Regions from separate parts of the Aestuariivirga litoralis genome, predicted to be linked through region 3. Evidence: predicted binding sites of a transcription regulator. Region 3 holds the regulator's gene; each other region holds the start of a gene.
The links. Region 3 encodes PhoB, which activates phosphate uptake and scavenging genes when phosphate is short. Its sites were predicted from a motif close to TGTCATNNANCTGTCAT; they were not measured.
Positions count from the first base shown of each region.

Region 1: F8B91_RS09005 (YdcH family protein) is a predicted target of PhoB. The motif match lies at 1,165-1,181, and genes of this name have one in related genera.
Region 2: F8B91_RS09760 (UDP-2,3-diacylglucosamine diphosphatase) is a predicted target of PhoB. The motif match lies at 1,165-1,181, and genes of this name have one in related genera.

Region 1 covers NZ_WAHS01000001.1:1,762,453-1,764,714, reverse strand. Annotated here, with positions in the region: gene F8B91_RS09020 (5-(carboxyamino)imidazole ribonucleotide synthase) at 1-264, opposite strand, end outside; gene purE (5-(carboxyamino)imidazole ribonucleotide mutase) at 264-728, opposite strand; gene F8B91_RS09010 (YdcH family protein) at 763-981, opposite strand; gene F8B91_RS09005 (YdcH family protein) at 1,231-1,413, shown strand; gene F8B91_RS09000 (VOC family protein) at 1,419-1,808, opposite strand; RNA gene ssrS (6S RNA) at 1,887-2,048, shown strand; gene F8B91_RS08990 (hypothetical protein) at 2,112-2,262, opposite strand, start outside.
Region 2 covers NZ_WAHS01000001.1:1,923,822-1,926,083, reverse strand. Annotated here, with positions in the region: gene F8B91_RS09765 (DUF3419 family protein) at 1-1,099, opposite strand, end outside; gene F8B91_RS09760 (UDP-2,3-diacylglucosamine diphosphatase) at 1,205-2,056, shown strand; gene F8B91_RS09755 (proteasome-type protease) at 2,053-2,262, opposite strand, start outside.
Region 3 covers NZ_WAHS01000002.1:771,254-773,515, reverse strand. Annotated here, with positions in the region: gene phoU (phosphate signaling complex protein PhoU) at 1-692, shown strand, start outside; gene phoB (phosphate regulon transcriptional regulator PhoB) at 705-1,400, shown strand; gene F8B91_RS15560 (hypothetical protein) at 1,404-1,868, opposite strand; gene F8B91_RS15555 (branched-chain amino acid ABC transporter permease) at 1,865-2,262, opposite strand, start outside.

The DNA of each region.
Region 1 (2,262 bases), on a different contig from region 3:
TTCCAGAAACTGCACCGCTTCCACCGGTACATTTTCAAATTCATAAGTCACAGCTTGAACTTGGCTTGCAAAAGCCGCCAGCGCTTTTTCATCGCGGTAATCAGCAACACTATGCGCACCCGTCACCTGAAAGGCAGGGCTGTCAGCTTCCTGGGCATAGATGTGAGATTTCAGGCCAAGCCGCGCCGCCGCCAGCGCCAGCATGCGGGCCAATTGCCCGCCACCCAGAATGCCGATGGTGGAGCCCGGCGGCAAAGCCGGCATCAGGTCAAATCCTTGGGCTGCAGTGCCACGCCATCCGTCTGCCGCATGCGCCAGGCATCAAGCCGCAACGCCAGATCTTCATCCTGCAAGGCCAACACGGCTGCGGCCAAAAGAGCAGCATTCACCGCACCCGCCTTGCCGATCGCCAGCGTGCCCACCGGAATACCGGCTGGCATCTGCACGATGGAGAGCAGCGAATCCCACCCCGATAAAGCCTTTGATTCGACCGGCACGCCGAAGACAGGCAGTGGAGTCACTGCCGCTGTCATGCCCGGCAAATGTGCGGCACCACCGGCCCCGGCGATGATCACCTTGAAGCCTTCGGCCTTGGCGCCCTTAGCGAATTGGAACAGCCGCTCTGGCGTGCGGTGCGCTGAAACGATACGCGACTCAAAGGTCACATCCAGCGCCTTCAACGTATCGGCGGCGAATTTCATCGTCTCCCAGTCAGACTGGCTACCCATGATGATGGCGACGGTGGGGTTCACGATTTTTCCTTCAAGCGATAATATCGGGGATCAGCATGTTTTCGATCTGGGCAATCTGGTCTTTCAGCGAAAGCTTCAGTTTTTTCAAGCGCTGCAGTTGCAGGGGATCGGCCTTGCCCGTGTCGCCCAGTGCGTCGATTGCGGCATCAAGGTCACGGTGCTGCTGATAGAGATGTTGCAGCTTTGAGCGCAGCTGAACTTCCTGCAGCGTATCCATGGATGAATGCATTCCCCGCGTCTTTGAGATTCCCGTAGATTATCCCTATCGCAATTTTCTGTGGAAAGAAATCTTTTCGCCCGGAACCCGGTTGCGCATCAAGGGGATGCGCCAGCGATGAAAAAAATTTGGCTCAAACTTGATGATTCTGCATGGATTCCCAAGAAGCTTTTGATCGACAAGCAATCAATTCTATGTCATCATTCTGTTACGGTTTGATGCCGTCGTAGCTGAGTTTCAATGACCTCCCAGGAGATTGGAATGAGCCTCAAAAACCACCTCACTGAAATGATCGTCAAGCACCGGGCTTTGGAAAAAGAGCTCGCCGAAGCGGTTGCCTCTCCAGGCATTTCCGACTCAATCGTCGCTGACATCAAGCGCAGGAAACTGCGCGTCAAAGACGAAATCATGAAAATTGAAAAGGAAGTCCTGCAAGCCGCCTGATTGTTTCAGGCGGGTTGTATGAGATCCCAGCGGTTGCCGTAGAGATCCTCGAATACGGCAACCGTGCCATATGTTTCATGACGCGGGCTTTCCAGAAAGCGCACACCGGCTGAAATCATTTTGCCATGCAAAGTGGCAAAGTCGGTGCTGTGCAGGAAAAACGCCACCCTCCCGCCTGCGGCTTTGCCAATGGCTGAAACCTGTTGCTCTGTGACCGCTTTCGCCAGGAGGAATCGCGCGCCCGACTCACCCGCCGGCGCCATCACGACCCAGCGCTTGCCCTGGCCCTGGTCGCTGTCTTCGCGCAGTTCAAACCCCAAAGCGTCGCGAAACCAGGTGATGGCTTCGTCATAGTCACGCACAAGATAAGTGATGAGAGCGATGTGTTGCGGCATTCCGTCCGCTTAACCCAAATCCGCGGGCTTGCACACCTGTGTTGGACATTGCGTTCGCGGCTTCCTATATAGGCCTTGGTGATGCTGCCCGGTGCGTGTGAGACACTTAATTCCCAGGGCCTATAATCGATTTCTTAGGGAGCTGTCCCTGTGATGGACCGTGGTCTGTCGTAAACGGCGCCCACCTACGTGAGTAGGGACCAGGGATCGTATGTCTTGACGGCCCATGGTGGCTCACCACTTTCTCTCAAAAAAAAGCCTGCAAGGTTCTCAACCCTGCAGGCCTTTTTTGTAGAGGCAGAATTACATGTGCTTCATCATCGGCTTCATCATGTGGTGATGCATCATCATGTGCTTGTCCATCATCATCATGCAATGCTTCTTGCCGTGCATCATCGAGCACTTCTTCATCATCATCATGTGGTTTTTCGACATTTTCATCATCATGGCATCG
Region 2 (2,262 bases), on a different contig from region 3:
CAGCGCCAGCCGTGCGGAAAATGACCCGCGCACCCGGCGCAGCCGCCGCGGTGATCGCACACCACAGGGCATTGAGCTGTTCGTCCGTCATCCAGTCCTGCGCATCAAGCAGAACCACCCGGTCCACGCTGGCCGACGGGGCCTGCGCCAGCACATGCGTCATGTTCGCCTGATGCACGCTGAGACGCGAGGCGCGGTCACGCAGCACATCGAAATTCTTTTCTTGCAGATAGGGCGGCAGTGGGCCCGAAGCGTCCGGCGCATAGGCGCGGCCAAAAGCCTGCCAGGCAAAATAATTTTCGCTCAGCGGATAATCGCAAGTGAGGCGGCGCAGGCGCTCGTACAAAACCTCGCCCATATTGCCGCCGCCAGATAACGCATCATATTGTGCCGGCGGAATGCCCAGGCCAAACAGCGCCATCGGCGATTTGGTCACACGCTTGACCAGGCGGCGCGTAAACAGCGGGCTGATATGCTGATGGAAATAAGCGCGCTGTTCGCCCAGATCCTGGCAGTCCAGAAAGCTCTGCAGGTTCAAGCCATAAAAGCGCGCCGCCATGTGGCCCGCACCGATGAACTTGCCGAGCAGCCCGCGACGATAGATGTTTTTCGCAAACCCGTCGATGCGCTTCTGGCCCCACAGATTGCGCCCTTCCCAATAGGCGCGCGTTTCGTTGTCAATCTGGCTGGCAAGGAAGCGGCGATAAAGATCAGGATTGGCCGCATCATCAGCCTCGCCGAAAAAGCGGTAGAAGCTTTCGCTATTCGGCAAATATTTGGCACCCGCGATTTTCAGCCGCACCAGCGCCACATGCGCCCGGTTGAGATCAACGGCCGTCACCCGCGCCGGCCCCGCCATCAAATAGCTCAGCGCATTGCAGCCGCCCGAAGCGATCGTCACCACATGGTGATGCGGCTGCAGTTCCATCGCCGCCATATCGACTTCAGGGTCTTCCCAGATTTGCGCGTAAACCAGCCCGCGGAACAGATAGGCAAACAGCCGCTCCTGCAAGCCGCGCCAGCCAAAGCCGCTGCCGGGGCCCACGGCGTCAAGCACCAGATGTTTGGTGCTATGTGAAGAGATGGCGTCAATGGTCATGCAATTCCCCTTCAATTTGGTGACCGCGCTAAGGCTTCTCTGTGACGATTCGGTCACGGAATTTTCGTCATCAAACTTTCATGCGAAGCGGCCAAAGCGCGGATCATGGACCAGCTCGCCACACCGACGCGGCGCTTCCGCGCCATTTTCATCTCCGATCTTCATCTGGGAACCAGGCGCGCGCGCTGCGATTTGATCCTCGATTTTTTGAAGCAAACGGAGAGTGATTATCTCTATCTGGTCGGTGACATTATCGATTCATGGTCGCTGAAAAAGCACTGGTACTGGAACCAGAAACAGAATGACGTGGTCCAGAAGCTTCTGCGCAAGGCCCGCAAAGGTGCGCGCGTGATTTACCTGCCGGGCAACCATGACGAAAATTTCCGCCAGTTCTTGGGGCATCGATTTGGCCGTGTCGCGGTGTTGAATGAAACCGTGCACATCTCTGCCACCGGCAAGCGCTATCTGGTGCTGCATGGCGACAAGTTTGACAACGTGATCTATTTCGCTTCGTGGCTCGCCAAGATGGGCGACTGGGCTTACGAACGCCTGATGGATCTCAATGTGGTGATCCTGTGGTGCCGCAAGCTCTTCGGCCTCGGCCATTGGTCGCTTTCGGCTTACATCAAGCACAAGGTGAAGAAGGCGGTGGAGTTCATTTCCCGCTTTGAAACCGTTGTGGTGAAAGAAGCCCATGCGCGCAATTGCCAGGGCGTGATTTGCGGCCATATCCATACGCCAGATGATCGCATGATCGATGGCATCCACTATCTCAATGATGGCGACTGGGTGGAAAGCTGCACCGCCTTGGTGGAGCATTTTGACGGCCGCTGGGAAATTCTGAACTGGGCCGATCATGCCGAGCCTGCAGCGGTCGAAGAACAAGCACCGCAGCCCATCGTGTCGCGCGCGCAAGTCAGCGACGCGTTTTCAGGTCTGGCCGTCAGCGGGATCTAAATATCAAACGGCTCGATATTTTTGAACGCGACCCTGAGCGCCTTCGACCATTCGCCCGACACCATGCGGAAATACGGGTCGTCCTGCCCGATGCGCTTCACATGCTCGAATTTCAAACTGCCGTTCTCATAAGTCAGCATGTCAATCGGCAGGCCTACGCTCAGGTTTGAGCGCAAGGTGGAATCAAACGAAATCAGGATCATCTT
Region 3 (2,262 bases):
TCAAAGCCTATGATGATGATCTTGCCGCGCTGAAATCGATGCTGTCCGAGATGGGCGGCCTCTGCGAAGAGCAGCTGCAGCACGCCATGACGGCCCTCGTCAAGCGTGACACCAAGCTGGCTGACAGCGTGATCGGTGGCGATGACAAGATTGATGCGATGGAAGTGGCCATTGAAGAACGCGCGGTGGTGACCATTGCCAAACGCCAGCCGATGGCACGCGACCTGCGCAACATCATGGTGGCGATCCGCATCGCATCTGACCTTGAACGTATTGGTGACCTTGCCAAGAACGTGGCCAAGCGCGCCCATGCCGTGAATGAGCGCATGCCGCGCAGCCTGTCTTCGGGTGTGGAACGCATGGGCCAGCTTTCGCAGGCTCAGCTCAAGCTGGTGCTGGATGCCTTTGCTGCCAATGACGCCGAGAAGGCTCTCGAAGTCTGGCGCCATGACGAGGACATCGACGCGCTGTACAATTCGATCTTCCGCGAACTTCTCACTTATATGATGGAAGACCCACGGATGATTGGCGCCTGCACGCATCTGCTGTTTGCGACCAAGAATATCGAACGCATCGGCGATCACGCCACCAATATTGCCGAGAACATCTATTACCTGGTGCATGGAAAGCCGCTGCGGGACGAGCGCCCGAAGAAGGACAAGACCAGCATCACGCCGTTCGACGGCAAGTAGACTGGAACTTCGATGAGCGCATATATCCTGATTGTTGAAGACGAAGCGGCGATTCACCAGCTTCTCGCCTACAATCTTGAATCCGAAGGTTTCCGCACCAAGGTGGTGGAGACCGGCGAGGACGTGCATCCGGCATTGACCGAAGAGATGCCTGATCTCGTGCTGCTCGACTGGATGCTGCCTGGTTTGTCCGGCATTGAAGTCTGCCGGATGATCCGCTCCAAACCGGAAACCCAGAAGTTGCCGGTGATCATGCTCACCGCGCGCGGCGAAGAAACCGAGCGGGTGCGTGGCCTTGCCACCGGGGCTGATGATTATGTGATCAAGCCTTTCTCAGTGCCGGAAGTGATGGCGCGCATCAGGTCCATCTTGCGCCGAGTGAAGCCGGAAGCTGTATCGGAGACGTTGCTCTCCGGCGATATCACGCTGGACCGGATCAAAAAGCGCGTCTCACGCGGGCAGCGCGATATCGCACTGTCGCCCACCGAATTCCGGCTGCTGGAATATCTCATGCAGTCACCGGGCCGGGTTTATTCACGTGCGCAATTGCTCGATCGAGTCTGGGGCAATGATAATTTCGTCGATGAGCGCACGGTGGATGTGCATGTCGGCCGCTTGCGCAAGAATCTCTCGCGTGGACGCGAGCTTGACCCGATCCGCACGGTGCGGGGGTCGGGCTATGCCTTTGATGAGCGGTTTGGCCGCTAGGCTCTACTTGATATTCTGAAAATTCGGCGTGAAGGCCAAGTCATCAACCAGCGGCTTGTCCGGCAATGTCGATTGGTCCACATCGGAATGGAAGGCCGTTTCCTCGCGGTCGATCTCGGCACCGCTCTTGTCGCGCAGGAGCAGGCTGACTTTGTATTCGCCGCCTTTCTTGATGTTGAACAGCTTTTGCGATTGCAGGCGGTAAGTGAGTTTGCCTTCCATCGATGGCAGTGTCACGCTTTCGCGCGTCTGGGTGCCGGGAATGTCAAACTGGGCTTCCACAATGCTGCCGGCAGGCAGCGGCGAAACCTGCTGAGCGATCACCACCATCGACATTTCGGAAACACGATAGTTGAACTGGAGGCCGCCGCCGGCGATCTTGAGATAGGATTTCGGCCCGCTGTCAAAACAGCCGGTGAGCAGCGCCATTGACGAAATCAGTAGTGATGAAATCACAATCTTTTTCATGCTTCACTCTCCCGCCTTGTGGCGTCTCCACCTAAGCCCTCCGGCTTCAGCAGCAGGATCACAATGATGGTGCTGAACACGCCCACATCGCGGTAAGCCGAACCGAAGGACCCCGACCATAGCACTTCCAGGACGGCAAGAGAAATGGCTCCCATGGCTGCCCCCCGCACATTGCCGAAGCCCCCGACCACAGCGGCAAACATGGCTTTGAAACCCAGCATGATGCCCACCGAGAAATTGGTGCCGCCATAGGTGATGGCCGTCATCCAGCCAGAAACTGAAGATAAAGCCGCACCCAGCACAAAGGTGCCGGCGATGATGGCTTGTGAATTGACGCCGCAGAGCATGGCCAGTGTTGCATCCTGCGAACATGCCGCCCAGGAGCGGCCAAACT